DNA from 3 places in the Geobacillus sp. FJAT-46040 genome. Region 2 is predicted to be linked to each of the others. Evidence: predicted binding sites of a transcription regulator. Region 2 holds the regulator's gene; each other region holds the start of a gene.
What was found. Region 2 encodes Rex, which represses fermentation and respiration genes when NADH is low (regulators of the CRP and FNR family bind a similar motif). Its sites were predicted from a motif close to TTGTGAAATATTTCACAA; they were not measured.

Region 1 (5,326 bases), 230 kb from region 2:
GGGAAAATCATTTATGACGGTTCGCTCGGGCAGTTGAAAGAAAAATGGGGCCAAGGAAAACGGGTCGCCTTTACGTTTGCCGAAGCGGTGACGGCCGCTTTTTTGCAGCAGTTGACTGAAGGGTTGGATGTTGTTTGGAAAAAAGGTGAACAGCCGAACGTTTGGGTGGCGCACGTTCCATCAGGAGGCGTGCCGGAAGTTGTCAGCCGCGTCGCTGCCCGTTGTGCGTTAAATGACATCCATATTCACGAAGTGCCGACGGAGGAGATCATCCGCAATATTTATGAGGAAGGTGCGGTTCATGGGTAAGTATGTCGAAATGATCCGCATCCGCTTTTTAATGATGCTTGCCTACCGGACAAACTATTATACTGGCATTTTGATTTACGCCATTAACATCTCAGCGTATTACTTCCTTTGGTCGGCTATTTATGGCGGCAAATCATCGATGCAAGGGATGTCGCTTGGGCAAATGACGACGTATGTCGCCATTTCCTGGCTGGCGCGGGCGTTTTATTTTAACAACCTTGACCGCGAAATCGCGATGGAAATCCGCGATGGAAAAATAGCGACGGAACTCATCCGCCCGTACAGCTATTTAGGGATGAAAGCGGTGCAAGGGGTTGGCGAAGGGCTGTTCCGCTTGTTCTTCCTATCGTTGCCGGGGTTGCTGGTTGTCTCGCTCTTTTTGCCGCTCGAGTTTCCGGAACACGCCAAAACGTGGCTCGCTTTTGGCTTGTCGCTTCTATTCAGCTTTATCATCTTTTCGGAGCTGAACTTGCTTGCGGGAGTCGTGACATTTTTTACGTTCCGAAATGAAGGGCTGCTGAGGGCGAAACGGTTTATTATTGATCTATTTTCCGGTCTGATTTTGCCGTTGTCGTTTTACCCGGATTGGGCGCAACAGCTCATGGCGTATATGCCGTTTCAAGCCATCAGCTACATTCCAAGCATGATCATCACAGAAAGTTTTCAAGGAGCTGCTGTCCGTGATGGCCTGCTTCTGCAGGCGGCATGGTGCGTGCTGTTATGGTTTCCGATTGTGCTGTTATGGCGGGTGGCGAAAAAACGGCTCGTTGTGCAAGGGGGGTAGACTTTGTTTTACGTATCGGTTTTTTTTCAATATATGGCCCAGTACATGAAGACAAAATGGCAATACCGCGCGGATTTGCTGATTGAATGGTTGTCCGACTTCATGGCGCAGGCGGTCAACTTGGTGTTCTTGCTCGTCGTGTTTGGCCATACGACGCTGCTTCACGGTTGGTCGCGCGATGAGATGTTGTTTATTTACGGCTTTTTCCTTGTGCCGTACGCCGTATTTGGCGCCTTTTTTAATCTATGGGATTTCAACGAGCGCTACATTGTTCAGGGAGAAATGGATCGCGTGTTGACGCGCCCGGTTCACAGCCTGTTCCAGATCATTTTGGAGCGGATGGAGCTCGAATCGTTGCTTGGCGCTGTGCCCGGGCTGATCATTATGCTGTATGCCGGCAGCCGCTTGTCTCTTTCATTTCATTGGTATGATGTCTTCGTGTTTATTTTGCTTGTGATTGGCGGTGCATTGATTTACGCCGGCATTTTCATTTCACTGGCGACGATCAGTTTTTTTGCCGACGCCCGCACATCCATCATGCCGATGATGTACAACATCAGCAGCTACGGCCGCTATCCGGTCGATATTTATCACCGCGTCATCCGCTATATGTTAACGTGGGTGCTGCCGTTTGCCTTTGTCGGCGTTTATCCAGCTTCGTATTTTCTCCATAAGCAGGAATGGTATGGTTATGCGTTTTTGACCCCGGTTGTCGGCGTGTTGTTTTTCATCATCGCCGTGATGCTCTGGAACGCCGGGGTCAGGAGGTACCGCGGGACGGGGAGCTGAGTGCTCCCGTTGTTTGCCGCGGCGTCTGCCATGAAATGGACAAACAATAGTCAAACAATCGCCACAATCGCGCATGCATCGCGGTGCGCCTTTCGTGTAAAATATTTTGTGAAAGTGTTCACATTATATTGAGGGGGACGAATGCAATGAAAAACAACGGTGGAACCCGAGTAGTGGTCATCGGCACCGGGTTTGTCGGCGCCAGTTATGTGTTTGCCTTAATGAATCAAGGGATCGCCGATGAGATCGTGCTCATCGATGCGAATGAAAGCAAGGCCATAGGCGATGCGATGGACTTCAACCATGGGAAAGTATTTGCGCCGAAGCCGGCTGACATTTGGCACGGCGATTACGATGATTGCCGCGATGCCGATTTGGTTGTCATTTGCGCCGGCGCCAACCAAAAACCGGGCGAGACGCGGCTTGATCTTGTGGACAAAAACATTGCCATTTTCCGCTCGATCGTTGAGTCGGTCATGGCATCTGGATTTCAAGGACTGTTTCTCGTCGCCACCAATCCGGTCGACATTTTAACGTACGCGACGTGGAAATTCAGCGGCCTGCCGCATGAGCGGGTGATCGGTTCGGGGACGATTTTAGATACGGCGCGGTTCCGCTTTTTGTTGGGCGAGTATTTCTCTGTCGCTCCGCAAAATGTTCATGCCTATATTATTGGGGAACACGGCGACACTGAACTCCCGGTCTGGAGCCAGGCTGATATCGGCGGCGTGCCGATCCGCAAGCTGGTCGAGTCCAAAGGGGAAGAAGCGCAAAAAGATCTCGAGCGCATTTTTGTCAATGTGCGCGATGCCGCCTACCAAATTATTGAGAAAAAAGGAGCGACGTACTACGGGATTGCGATGGGGCTTGCCCGCGTGACGCGCGCCATTTTGCATAACGAAAACGCTATTTTGACCGTATCGGCCTACCTCGATGGCCCATATGGGGAGCGCGACGTCTACATCGGCGTGCCGGCTGTCATTAACCGCAATGGCATCCGCGAGGTGATCGAAATTGAATTGAATGATGACGAAAAAAATCGATTCCATCATAGCGCAGCCACATTAAAAAGCGTGCTAGCCCGTTGTTTTACGCGATGAGGCAACAAACGAAAAGTTGTGCCAACAGTCTTTCTTGTCCAAACAGGGGGATGTATGGCTCTGGGGGCGACACGCTGTTCCGATTGGGAAGGCGGCTTATTCCCGCATAATTGTCCGTTTCACGGTGTATATATGAACTACGGACAATTTGTGGAGGGAAGCGAATGGATTACGCATTCCTCGGAGTGGTGACCGCCGTGCTGCTCGGCAGCATCACCTCGCTTTGGACAGCGCGCGTACAAGCAACGCACCGCCTCTCCCTTGACAGTTTATGGGTGCTCGTTCAATGGTATGTGACGATGCTGCTAGGGTTTGCGATGATTTATATGATTTTGCAAGCCAACGGTCATCATGTATTTACTCCGTCACCAAGCAGTGCAGCAGGAAACCGCCTGTCTATGCTGGAAGACAGTCTATATTTAAGCGGCATGACCCTCCTGTCGGTCGGATACGGAGACGTCACCCCGGTCGGCATCGGGCGGTGGATCGCCATCGCCGAGGCGCTACTTGGCTACATTATGCCTGCTGTCATCGTCACGCGCACGGTATTTGACTGGGATCGCCGTTGACAGTTGCAATTTTCCTCTGTCTTCGTTACGCTAAAAGAAGACATTAAGGAGACGGAGGGAACGCTATGACGATCGCCATTGGCCAGCCAGCTCCAGATTTCACCTTGCCGGCAAGCAACGGGAAAATGGTTTCGCTCTCAGACTTCCGCGGCCAGTATGTCGTCCTTTATTTTTATCCAAAGGATATGACGCCTGGATGCACGACAGAAGCGTGCGATTTTCGCGACCGTCACGAGCAATTCGCCGGACTGAACGCTGTCATTTTAGGGGTGAGCCCGGATCCGGTTGCACGGCATGAAACGTTTATCGAAAAGTACAAACTGCCGTTTTTGCTTCTTTCCGACGAGCGACATGAAGTGGCAGAAATGTACGGAGTGTGGAAGAAAAAGAAAAACTTCGGCAAAGAGTATATGGGGATCGAACGCTCCACGTTCATTATCGACCCCGATGGGACGTTGGTTCAAGAATGGCGTGGGGTGAAAGTGAAGGGGCACGTCGATGAGGCGCTCGCGGAAGTCGCCCGATTGGCATCGTCTAGGTGAGTGTCCAATCAATCACAACGTTTTTGCGTACAATGCATAGTAACCTCCTCAAATGAAGGAAATGCGGCGGGTGGAAGTGATTCCCACCCCCTTTTTTTTGTTAAAAAGATGGCTGAGCCCATATATTAATGGTATCTATATTGACAAAAGGCATATACTCCTTGTAGACTAATTATAAATATTATAAAATGATAATTTTTTTCATCTTATACAGAGAGTGAGGTGCATGACGGTGTCTGCCAACGAGCAGCTGAAGGAAGCGCTTGACATGTTGAAAAAGACGGGCATACGCATCACGCCGCAGCGTCATGCGATATTAGAGTATTTGATCACCTCGATGTCCCATCCGACAGCGGATGAAATATACAAAGCGCTGGAAGGGAAATTTCCGAATATGAGCGTAGCGACCGTCTACAATAACTTGCGCGTCTTCAAAGAAATCGGGCTTGTCAAAGAGCTGACATATGGCGATTCATCAAGCCGGTTTGATTTTGTCACTTCCAATCATTATCACGTCATCTGTGAAGAGTGCGGCAAAATTGTCGATTTCCACTATCCAGCGCTTGATGAAGTCGAGCAGCTTGCCGCTCACGTCACCGGCTTTAAGGTAGACCATCATCGCATGGAAGTGTACGGAGTCTGCCCTGACTGTCAAAAAAGCGGGGCGCCGGCGCATTCGCATTAAAAAGCTGATAGCACAAGGCGGCTATCAGCTTTTTCTTTTTTTGTTGTACTTTTCGTCAAACTCTTTTCCTTCCAGTTCGCGGTCTAACGTCAACGGTTCACGGCAAAACATGCATAAATCGACGCGTCCGAGCATTTTTGTCACTTTGCCGCACGACGGACAAACGACTTGGACGGCTCGTGTAGACAGGGTGCCGATCCAAAAATATACGATGCCGCTCGCGACGAGAAACAGAAGACCTAACACCATAAATAGCGTCATGACAAGCGGGGACGTGCGGAAAAAGAGCCCGAGATACATGACAATGACACCGACGAAAATCAAGCTCAAAGCGAACGTACGAATTTTGTTGATTTTGCTCGAATATTTGATGCTCATGGTCGTCCCTCCTACATACACCACTATACCATAAAACAAGCACCAATCGGGAAGGAGAAACGGGCAAAATCAGACTTTTGTTTTTTCTTATAGAGAAGAGAAAGGAATTTTTCATTTTTTGTCGAATAATGAACGACAGCAACAAGCTCCTGCCTTTATCAGGCAAGGCA
Region 2 (5,326 bases):
CGCCTTTGTCGGCGTGCCGCTTCTTCGCGCCCTCGGCGTCGGCCAAGGAACGGAAAGCCGCCTCGAAGCCGCCAAACTGGCTTCCGGGTATTGGGCGGTCATCAGCTTTCTGCTTGCGTTCGTCGTGATTTTATGGCTGCTCCGCGGTGACCGCAACGAACGAATGATGCGGCGGCTGCCGCTTGCTTCCTCGTGGATGTGGGCGGTCTTGGGCGTCTTTTTGGCGCTCGCGGCCCAAAGCATCGCCGCCAACATCGAATGGCGGCTGCTCGGCATCAAACCAGGGTCGGAAAATACAAGGCAAATCATCGATATCATCCGCCTGACGCCGCTGTTGGTCGTCGTCACCTCCGTCATCGGCCCGATTTTGGAAGAGCTCATCTTCCGCAAAATCATTTTCGGCTCGCTTTATGAAAAATACAACTTTTGGCTTGCTGCGCTTGTCAGTTCGCTTTTGTTTGCCATTGTCCATATGGAGCCGGAACATTTGCTTCTGTACACATCCATGGGGATGGTATTCGCGTTTTTATACGCAAAAACCGGCCGCATTTTCGTACCGATTTTCGCCCATGTCGCCATGAATACGTTCGTCGTCGTCATGCAGACGCTATTGGCCGACGAGATTGAGAAAATGATGCGCCAGTCCGAGCTGCCGCTCGCCGTTTGGAGGGTTTGGCTATGATGCGAAACCCTCGGCTGTTTTCGCTTCTGTATTTCGTCTTAGGCTCAATGTTTACGTATTTGGCCATCGAAAGTGCTCATGAAACGGTTTGGAACGTCTCCACCATCGCTTTAGCGGCGCTCGCTGCCTTTGATTTCGGCACCGCCCTTCGCCTTCTTTTCGCCTCAAAACGCTGACCCCCTTCCCGTGATTCGCGCGGGAAGGGACCAGAACATCAATCCCATGACGGCGATCATATCGTGAAAATGGAAACAAAAAAACAAGAGGCCGGCCTCAAAACCCTGTTTTGCGGCTTTTGAGACAGCCCCTTCGTTTGGCCCGGCCTTGCTCGCTTTCCTCTCAATGTTTTTCGTCCCGCCTCACTCATTGCCTTCCTGCTCGACTGCTCGCTGCGCTTTCCGATAGCCGATGCGCGCCACCCAAATGCTTCCTTCATACAAAATGGTGAGCGGAATCATGACGATCACTTGCGACAACACATCCGGCGGCGTAATGACCGCCGCTAAAATAAGCAGCGCTAAATACGCATACTTGCGGATGCGAACAAGAAGCTGCGGCGTAATAAGCCCTAAGCGGGTAAAAAACAGCACAACAATCGGAAGCTGAAATACGATGCCAAACGGCAGCACGAGCTGAAGCAAAAACTGAAAATATTCATTAATGCCGATCATTTGTTGAACCCCTAGTTGGTCAGCCAGCTGGCTCATAAATCGAACGACAAACGGAAACAAGACGAAATAAGCGAAGCTGACGCCTGCTAAAAAAAGAACGATCGACGCCGGGATATAGCTTAACGTCACTTTCCGCTCTTTTTCATACAGACCGGGGCTTACAAACGCCCAAATTTGATACAACAGCACCGGAGCCGACAGCACAGCTGCGATGACAAAGGCAAACTGAAAATACACTTTAATCGGATCGGTGAGGCGGAAGGCGTTCATGGTCAAATGCTTCGCCTCGGCCGTTCGCTGCAAATACAAAATGACATCATCGACAAAAAAGAAACTAACGACAAGCGCCGCAGCAAAAAAGATGAGCACGATGATGAGCCGTTTTCGCAGTTCACCCAGATGCTCATACACCGACATTTCTTTGTCATTCATTGTTTCTCCATCCTGCCTTGTCATCGGTCGGTTTTCGTTTCTTCGTCATCAGCGAGCCCTTTTGTGGCGTCTTTAAACTCGCGAAGCGACTGGCCGAACGACCGCCCTAATTCCGGCAGCTTTTTCGCGCCAAACAGCAACAAAATTGCAGCAACGAGCAACAAATATTTCATGTGTTGTTCTCTCCTTTTACGATGGCGATGGATAGTTTTTCAAAAAATAGACGAGCGACTGCAGCTCAATGGCTAAATCGATATGATGGACGCGAATATGGTTCGGCACGTTCAACCGCGCCGGAGTAAAGTTTAAAATGCCTTTAATTCCTTGGGCGACAAGGCGGTCGGTCAGCGCTTGAGCCGCGGCGGCCGGCACGGTTAAAATGGCGACCGGAATGTCGCCGCGAAGCCGCTCCTCCAACTCATCGAGATGATAGACCGGCACCCCGCCGACTGTCGTTCCTACTTTCCGCTCATCGACATCAAACGCCATCACGATTTTCGTATTGTTGTTTTTCGAAAAATTATAGTTTAAAAAGGCGGTGCCTAAATTGCCGACGCCAAACAAGGCGACTTCGGTCACCTCATCCTCTTCAAGCGTCCGGCGGAAAAACGACAACAAATAATTGACATTATACCCGTATCCCTTTTTACCAAGCGCACCAAAATAGGAGAAATCGCGGCGGATCGTCGCCGGATCGACTTTCACCGCCTCGCTCAACTCGGCAGAGGAGACGCGTTGCTTGCCGGAAGCGTGCAAGTTTTTCAAAAACCGATAGTAAAGCGGCAGCCGTTTGGCGGTTGCCTGCGGAATTTTCGGTTGTTCGTTGCTCATGATCTCATCCCCCAGCTAATCGGTTTTCCGTCGGTAATGGCCAGACTTCCCGCCCGTTTTTTCGACCAAATACGTCGGACCGATGACCATTCCTTTATCAAGCGCCTTGCACATATCGTACACCGTCAACGCACAGACCGAAGCGGCCGTCAGCGCTTCCATTTCCACTCCTGTGCTCCCTTTCGTTTTCACCGTTGCCGTGATGACGAGCTTATGCGCTTCTCCATCGTTTTCCCAAGCAAAAGCAATGTCCACACCCTTTAACATAAGCGGGTGACACATTGGAATAAGGTCAGCTGTCTTCTTCGCCGCCATCACCCCCGCCACTTGAGCGACGGCGAGCACATCCCCTTTCTCGATCGCATTGCTCGTCATTTTTTCGTAAATTTCCCGGCTGACAGTCACGCTCGTTTGCGCCACAGCCACTCGCACAGTATCTTCTTTGTGCGTAATATCAACCATTTTCGCGCGCCCTTGTTCATTGAAATGAGTGAACGATGACAATACAATCTCCTCCATTTATACACTATACACGATTTTTCATCATTCGTCTTTGACCGTTTTCGCGACTTACGTTAAACTATTCGCGAGGTGACGGACATGATCATTTTGCAAGTGCACGGGCTCACGAAATATTTCGGCGCTGACCTTATTTTATCGAATATAAAACTAGAAATACAGTCCCACGACCGAATTGCCCTTGTCGGCCGCAACGGAGCAGGAAAATCGACATTGTTGAAAATCATCGCCGGTGAACTCTCTTTCGACAGCGGCAAAGTCATCAAACCAAACCATATCAAAATCGGCTATTTGGCGCAAAACAGCGGGCTCGACTCGCCGCGTTCCATTTGGGACGAAATGCTTGAGGTATTCACCCCGCTTCTAGGACTCGAAAAACAGCTTGCCGAACTCAGCATGCAACTCGGCGACCCAGACGTACTCGCCGATCCAGCTCGCTATGAAAAAACGCTGAAAACGTATGACGAGCTGCAAGAACAATACAAAGAACAAGGCGGCTACCAATACGAAGCCGATATCCGCTCCGTTTTGCACGGGCTGCAGTTTTCCTCATATGATTATAAAACAACGCCGATCTCGTCGTTAAGCGGCGGACAGCGGACGCGTCTTGCCCTTGGGAAATTGCTGTTGTCCAAGCCGGATTTATTGATTTTGGACGAGCCGACGAACCATTTGGATCTTGAGACGCTCGCTTGGCTGGAGCAGTACTTGCAAGCCTATCCCGGTGCCGTCCTGGTTGTTTCCCACGACCGCTACTTTTTAGACAAAATCGTCACTGACGTATACGAACTGTCGAATGCCACGCTCAAACACTATGCCGGCAACTACAGCCGCTATTTGGAGTTGCGGGCCGAGCAATACGAACAAGAGTTAAGACGGTACGAGAAACAGCAAGAAGAAATCGCCCGACTCCAAGACTTCATCCAGCGCAACATCGCCCGTGCCTCGACGGCCAAACGGGCGCAAAGCCGGCGAAAGCAACTGGAAAAAATAGAACGGCTCGAACGGCCTGTCGGCGATGAAAAATCAGCCTCCTTTTCGTTCTCGATCGATCGACCGAGCGGCTATGAAGTGCTCACCGCTGAAGACATAGCCGTTGGCTATGGCGACGGTGCACCCATCATCCGCCAAATCAGCTTCCGCATCACGCGCGGCGAAAGCGTCGCCCTAGTCGGGCCGAACGGCATCGGCAAGTCGACATTGCTGAAGGCGATCGCCCGAAAACTCCCTATCCAAACAGGAGAGCTCCGCTACGGCGCAAACGTCCAAATCGGCTATTACGATCAAGACCAAGCTGATTTGTCATCGAACAAACGGGTGCTTGACGAGCTGTGGGACGCCTACCCCGAAAAGACAGAAAAAGAAATTCGCACCGTGCTCGGCAACTTCCTGTTTTCCGGCGATGACGTTTTAAAACCGGTCTCCGCTTTAAGCGGCGGGGAGAAAGCACGCCTTTCGCTCGCCAAGCTGATGTTGCAAAAAGCAAATGTCCTTCTTTTGGACGAACCGACAAACCATCTAGACCTCGACAGCAAAGAAGTGCTCGAGCAAGCGCTCATCGACTACCCGGGAACGATTTTGTTCGTTTCCCACGACCGCTATTTCATCAACCGAATCGCAACAAAGGTGTTTGAACTTTCCAGCGGAGGCCTAACGGAATACTTAGGCGACTATGATTACTACATCGCCAAAAAAGAAGAAATGCGCGAACTGGCACTCCTGAACGTCCGCCCGACAGAAACGGCAAGTGATTCTGCCAAAACGACATACGAGCAAGAAAAAGAGGAAAAAAAACGACGGCGCCAGCGCCAACGCCGCTTGGATGAAATCGAAGCCGAGATTGCAACGCTTGAAGCACAAATCGCTGAGATCGAGCAGCAACTTTGTGATCCATCCGTTTACGGCGACTATGAGACGATGCAACGATTGACGCAAGAAAACGACGAGCGGAAGCAGCGAGTCGAAATGTTATTGGCCGAATGGGAACAGCTTTATACTTCACTATAACCGACAACCCGCCTCTAGTTTCGGCGGGTTGTTCTTTAGTTAGTCACATTATCCACAAAAGAATCCACAATTTCCACCATGGAATATAAGTTATTCACCAACTTTTCCACATTATCCACAAAAAACATCTTCCTTGTTACACAAAAATCGCTGTGTATTGTCTTTCTTATGTTGATAGTGTTTT
Region 3 (5,326 bases), 1.5 Mb from region 2:
CTCGCCGATTATGCCGGCCATATCCGCGAAATCGGCGACAGGCTGGCAGCGGCAGGCAGCCCGTATGCACAGCTGTTTGACGCGCTCAATCACACATTCACTCAACTCGGCGTGACGCCGATCCCGAAAGGAGGTGCAACGGCATGGTTAGCCAATTTCTCTGGGTGATCGTTCCTTATTTGTCGCTTGTGCTCTTTATCGCCGGCCATGTTTGGCGCTACCAGCGCGATCAGTTCGGCTGGACATCCAAATCAAGCGAACTGCTCGAAAAACGGCAATTGCGCCTTGGAAGCCTTCTCTTCCACTGGGGCATTTTGTTCGTCTTCGTCGGCCACGTGATGGGCATTCTCATTCCGGAACCGTTTTACACGGCGTTAGGCGTTACGGAGGAGATGTACCACGTCATCGCCTTGGCGGGCGGCATTCCCGCTGGTTTGGCGGCCTTCGTTGGTTTCGTGATCCTTTTTCGCCGCCGCTTGACGGTCAAGCGCGTACGGGTGACAAGCAGCACCGGCGACTGGGTCGCGCTCGGATTTTTGCTTGTCGTGATCGCCAGCGGGTTGTCGTCGACGTTTCTGAACATCGATTCGCACGGGTTTGATTACCGGACGACGATCGGCCCGTGGTTTCGCGGCCTTCTTACATTCCGTCCGAACCCAGCTTATATGGAAACGGTGCCGCTTTGGTTTCAAATTCATATTCTCGCTGCATTCGGTTTGTTCGCTGTCTGGCCGTTCACCCGCCTCGTTCACGTGTTCAGCTTTCCGCTCCGCTACTTGCAGCGCAGCTACGTCGTCTATCGGAAGCGAATGCCAAAACAAGCAGAGCCGTTCAACCGCGCCAAATAAGCGAGCGGCGTGCGTCACATCAGGAACCCTAAACTGAACAGGCGGGGGCAAACCGATTGCCTAACAGCCGGCCTGTCAACTTTAACGGCGGCGGAAACGAAACAACGTGCGCTTCCGCATATCCTAACGATCATGCATAACAACCTGCCAATAAATGAACCAATAATAAAAAACAGGATGCCCGTCGTTTGGGGCATCCTGTTTTCCATTTGTTACTTAGTTAATGCGCGCAAACAGCTCTTCTTTCTCCGCATCGGACAACAGCCGCTCGGCCATCGGGAAGAGCACGTTCTCCTCTTTCATGAAGTGCTCATCCAAAATGTGACGCGCCTCGATGACCGCGCCGGCAAGCATCAACGCCTGTCTGCTGTCGATGTTCTCCGGCAGCTGGGCGGTCTTTTCTAAAAACATGGAAAGGCGCGCTTTCGCCTGTTCGTGTTCGTATTCCATGACGGCAATAGGGCCGGTCGTCCGCCCGATGTACCGAGCCATCATCGGGAACAATACGCCTTCTTCCCGCTCCGAATGCGGATCTAGAGCGGCGACGAACGATTCAACTTTTTCTCTCAAATCAGCGAGCGGCTCGCGCCAGTTGCGGTCATCTGTCCCTTGGCCGATCGCTTCCGCTGTGGCAAGCAGCTGCTCCATTTGGACGCGCAGCGGGCCGTGTTCTTGTTTTAATTGCGCCAGTCCGGCGCATAATTTCACCCCTTCAGGGCCGCCCATATGGCAAAATGAATGCATCATCAATTCCTCCTTTTTATGATCCGTCCGTTGTTTCCATTATACTGTGTGCAGCATCTCCATCGTTGTGAGTCATATCACACCGCCGACAGGGAAGCGCAAAAAAAAAAAACAGCACGCGCGCCCCCATGAGCGACGCGCCGTAGCAAATCCCCGCCGAACCGTGCTCGCCATCTGCTGGAATGAGCTTCGTTTCATGCTCGCCCCGCCCTTTCATATGAAAAATACATACCCAGTTTTATTATAAGCGGCAAATGTTCGAAAAACTGTGACAAAAAATAAACAGTTTAGCATTTTTGATGAAACACATAATATAAAACATTTAACAAAAAGATGATCTCTTATATAGCAGGTTGGAAAATTGATATAAAACAACCCTCAACAGGGCTTATTGTTGAAAATAACGGGCAAGCGTCACAATCATCGCTCCCATCCGCTCATGTTCCGGGGCGATGACGCGATCGACTCCCTCTTCTTCCAATGCTTCTTTTGTCACTTTGCCAACGGCGCAGGCCACGACATCGGTGCGAAACGCGTCAAGCAGCGGTGCGATCTCTTTTTTCTCGCGGGCGAACGAAAAGAAAAAGCGGACTTGCATCGCCGATGTAAAACAGACGGCATCGACTTCGCGCCCGACGATTTCTTTATACAATGTCGCCAGTGTCTCCTCATCCGGAGCGATATGCCGGTATGGCAACAATTCCGTATACAAAGCGCCTTGTTCAAGAAAAAACTGCTTCAAGGCTGGCGCGGTATCGCCGTACAGCTGTACAACAACGTTTTTTTCCGCAAAGTCGTGCCCATAAAGAGCAGCAATCAACCCTTTCGTCGTCCCGTCCTCGCTTGCGGCCACCGGGGTGACGCCGATTTGTTTCAACGCCGTCACCGTTTTATAGCCGCGGGCAGCCACGTTCGCTTCCTTGATCGTTCGATGCCATTGAGCAGCCATTCCCTCCCGGTCGGCCGCTTCCAACAGCGCCTCAAAGCCGATTCCCGTCGTAAATACGATCCAGTCCGGCCGCATGGCGATGACGGTTCGCATTTCCTCTCCCAGTTCGCTTCCCTTTGAAAAGACGGTCCCTTGCGCCGGACGAATGATGGCCGTTCCTCCTTGCTTTTCAATAAGCGTTGTCATTTCGTCCAGTTTGCGTGACGCGCATAAGGCAATCCGTTTGCCATGCATGTCCCTTCCCCCTTATGGTCAGTCGTTCGTCCTTTCCATTCTAAAAGATAGTCTTTGCCTATGCAACAAAAAACCATTCCGCTCCCTGGCACATCGCAACGCGAATGCCGCCTTCATTGGGTATAGCGCCCAGCGCAACAGAACAGACCGCAGGCAGAAACAGCCGACCACCATCAAAAAAACACGCGCCCAAAGACGCGTGCCCTCCGTTCAACGAGTATGTACCATGGCCTCTTCTCCGCGGCGGTCAAAGGAACCGATGATGCGCGTCGGCTCGACGGAAATGAGCCGGTCCAACGGAATGTTCATCGTCTTTGGCGAGGAGACCCCCACTTCAACGACCAAAGGGAGTAAGTGGGGGAGGAATCGCTTTTTTTGTTTTTGTATCACTAAAAAATATGATATAACATATGATATAACTCACATTTCGCACCCTGACAAGGTCAAAACAAAGGATTTTTTATTTAGTTTTTCAGAATAACTTTTTGACCAACACGACGAGCGATGGCTATCCTTTTTTTACCATCACTGGTCGTTCCGTATGACGTTACACGTAAATGCTCTCATCCAGCCCCAACCCCTGCAGAATCCTTCGTTGTTCAGGGGTGAGGGAGCGATCCAGTGAGCGTTGGATGCGTCCATCCGGCAGCTCCAGGAGGACGACGTTCACATATTGAAACAGCTGGAAAATCGCCTGCCCCGTCGGTCGGGTCAGCTTGCGGCCTCCGGCGCCCTTTAATGGGTGTTCGGGTGTGATGAACTGGCGCACCCGGCGCTGAAAGACGCGGTAAATGGCCAAGGCCAAGAGAAACAAATAGCCCAATACCGCAACTCGTTCTGGCTTTTTGACATAGATCTCATCCGTGAAAAAAGGGTCTTTCAAAAAAGCGAAGTTCATTTCCACCGAGATCTGCCCTTTATATAGCTTCAAGATCTCTTGGGCATCCATTTGTTGGCCCTTCCATTCCTCCGGAACGGTCGTGACGAGGACAAACCGGGACGCTTTCCGTCTTGCCTGTTCCCACGCGTTTTGGTCGAATTCGACGTCAAGGCGCAAGAGATACCGCGTCTCCATCTCGGGTTCCGCCCCTTTTTTCGGCCGTCCGCGCCGTTTTTTCGGGCGTACGATCTCTTCGACCGCGGCCTTGACCTGATGAAACCGTGGGCGAAGGGACGTCTTGAGGGACGCCAAGGCTTGTTCAGCGTCTTCCCGGCACGAGAAAGGGTGGCGCTCCCAACGGGCTTGTTCCTCGCGAAGAAGCTCCGCTTCTTTGGTTCGTTCTTTTTCGAGCGTCTTTCCTTTTCGCTGGTCGAGCGCACTCGATTCGACGACGATCAGCCGAACGGGGTGGCCTTCATAGGTGGAGGATGTTTCCCATACCCGGTACGTGGCGCCGTTTCTCTCCGCCAGCGTAAAGGGGTCGCTCCACGGGATGTGGGCCGAATCGGCCTCCGCGAATGCCCGTTTGACGATGCGGAGCGACGAAGGGCCTCGGGTGATCAAAAAGGCGTTGGCCGCTTTGGTTTGCGCCAGAGTGTCTTTTGTCATCGCGGCGGAATCGGCCACATAAATCCATTCGTCTTCCATCTTGGCTTGTTTGAGCTGTTCGTGGACACGGGACAGCACCTCCGGATTCCACGTTTTGTCCGGCAGGTTGCCGTCGTGCACATCGCCGTAAAACGGGATGCCGTCCTCGTTGCCGACCAGTCCGAAGCCGATCTGTTTTTGCCAACGATGATGGCGGTTATAGCCATGTGTGATCTGCAAAGCCTCTAATGAGGCCGATTCATACGCGCCGTAACCCGTCTTGTCCGTCGTATCGGCGTGAAAGGCTCGGAGGGAAAGGCCTTCTTTGCGATAAATGTGAATCAAGCAAGTGCTGATCACCTTGTGAATAGCGGCCTCATACAAGCGGTCGAGATGACGAGCCAAGGCATCGTCGTTCAACCAGGAAGGATGGAGACCGGGACGGATGAGTTTCTCTAGATCGATCTCCTGAGCCCATCGTTCCACGTGAACGAGGGCTTGCCGGCCGTCAAACATATTGTAGATGATGGCCTGAACGGCATCGCTGACTCGAGTCTGGCACTGTGGATCAACGGGAACGAGATGGTCAATCAATTGGGGTTGGCCCAGTTTCTTGAATAGGGCACTTATTATATTCAAATAATCATTACGATAGACCTTTTTGACTTGAACGTTCATGAGAGAAAAACTCCTTCACTTTCCTTGTATGTCAAGGATTCATTCGACGATGGACACAAAAAATCCTCCCGATTTTCGTTGGGAGGGTGCGAAATGTGAGATATAATATATTATATAACCCGTGGTGCTAGTTGAGCGTCAGCGCTCAACCAGCCCTAGTGTGACCAAGGAATAAGCCAACAAGATGCCATCGAGTGCCACTTCAAACCCGGCCATGGAATTCGCTCGAATGTCGGTGATCCGGTATTGGTCTACGAGAATCGAAAACACCGTCTCGATGACTTTGCGTTTTTTTTGGATCCATTCTTCCCATGCCTTGGATGGGCCGTGCTTTTGATTGTGTCG

Region 1: a site for Rex is predicted at 1,989-2,006, ahead of CD000_RS13190 (L-lactate dehydrogenase). Genes of this name have one in related genera too.
Region 3: a site for Rex is predicted at 1,658-1,675, ahead of CD000_RS06220 (hemerythrin domain-containing protein). Genes of this name have one in related genera too.

The regions. Positions count from the first base shown of each region.
Region 1 covers NZ_NISS01000001.1:2,463,627-2,468,952, reverse strand. Annotated here, with positions in the region: gene CD000_RS13205 (ABC transporter ATP-binding protein) at 1-309, shown strand, start outside; gene CD000_RS13200 (ABC transporter permease) at 302-1,093, shown strand; gene CD000_RS13195 (ABC transporter permease) at 1,097-1,882, shown strand; gene CD000_RS13190 (L-lactate dehydrogenase) at 2,029-2,982, shown strand; gene CD000_RS13185 (potassium channel family protein) at 3,147-3,551, shown strand; gene bcp (thioredoxin-dependent thiol peroxidase) at 3,617-4,093, shown strand; gene perR (peroxide-responsive transcriptional repressor PerR) at 4,320-4,778, shown strand; gene CD000_RS13170 (YgzB family protein) at 4,803-5,156, opposite strand.
Region 2 covers NZ_NISS01000001.1:2,697,771-2,703,096, forward strand. Annotated here, with positions in the region: gene CD000_RS14305 (CPBP family intramembrane glutamic endopeptidase) at 1-682, shown strand, start outside; gene CD000_RS14310 (YdiK family protein) at 679-858, shown strand; gene tatC (twin-arginine translocase subunit TatC) at 1,042-1,785, opposite strand; gene tatA (twin-arginine translocase TatA/TatE family subunit) at 1,806-1,958, opposite strand; gene CD000_RS14330 (redox-sensing transcriptional repressor Rex) at 1,975-2,616, opposite strand; gene moaC (cyclic pyranopterin monophosphate synthase MoaC) at 2,632-3,120, opposite strand; gene CD000_RS14340 (ABC-F family ATP-binding cassette domain-containing protein) at 3,217-5,142, shown strand.
Region 3 covers NZ_NISS01000001.1:1,174,224-1,179,549, reverse strand. Annotated here, with positions in the region: gene narJ (nitrate reductase molybdenum cofactor assembly chaperone) at 1-168, shown strand, start outside; gene narI (respiratory nitrate reductase subunit gamma) at 144-848, shown strand; gene CD000_RS06220 (hemerythrin domain-containing protein) at 1,065-1,592, opposite strand; partial or broken gene CD000_RS19535 (pyruvate synthase alpha chain) at 1,708-1,809, opposite strand; gene CD000_RS06215 (uroporphyrinogen-III synthase) at 1,981-2,775, opposite strand; gene CD000_RS06210 (IS1634 family transposase) at 3,323-4,981, opposite strand; gene CD000_RS06205 (IS982-like element ISGsp1 family transposase) at 5,120-5,326, opposite strand, start outside.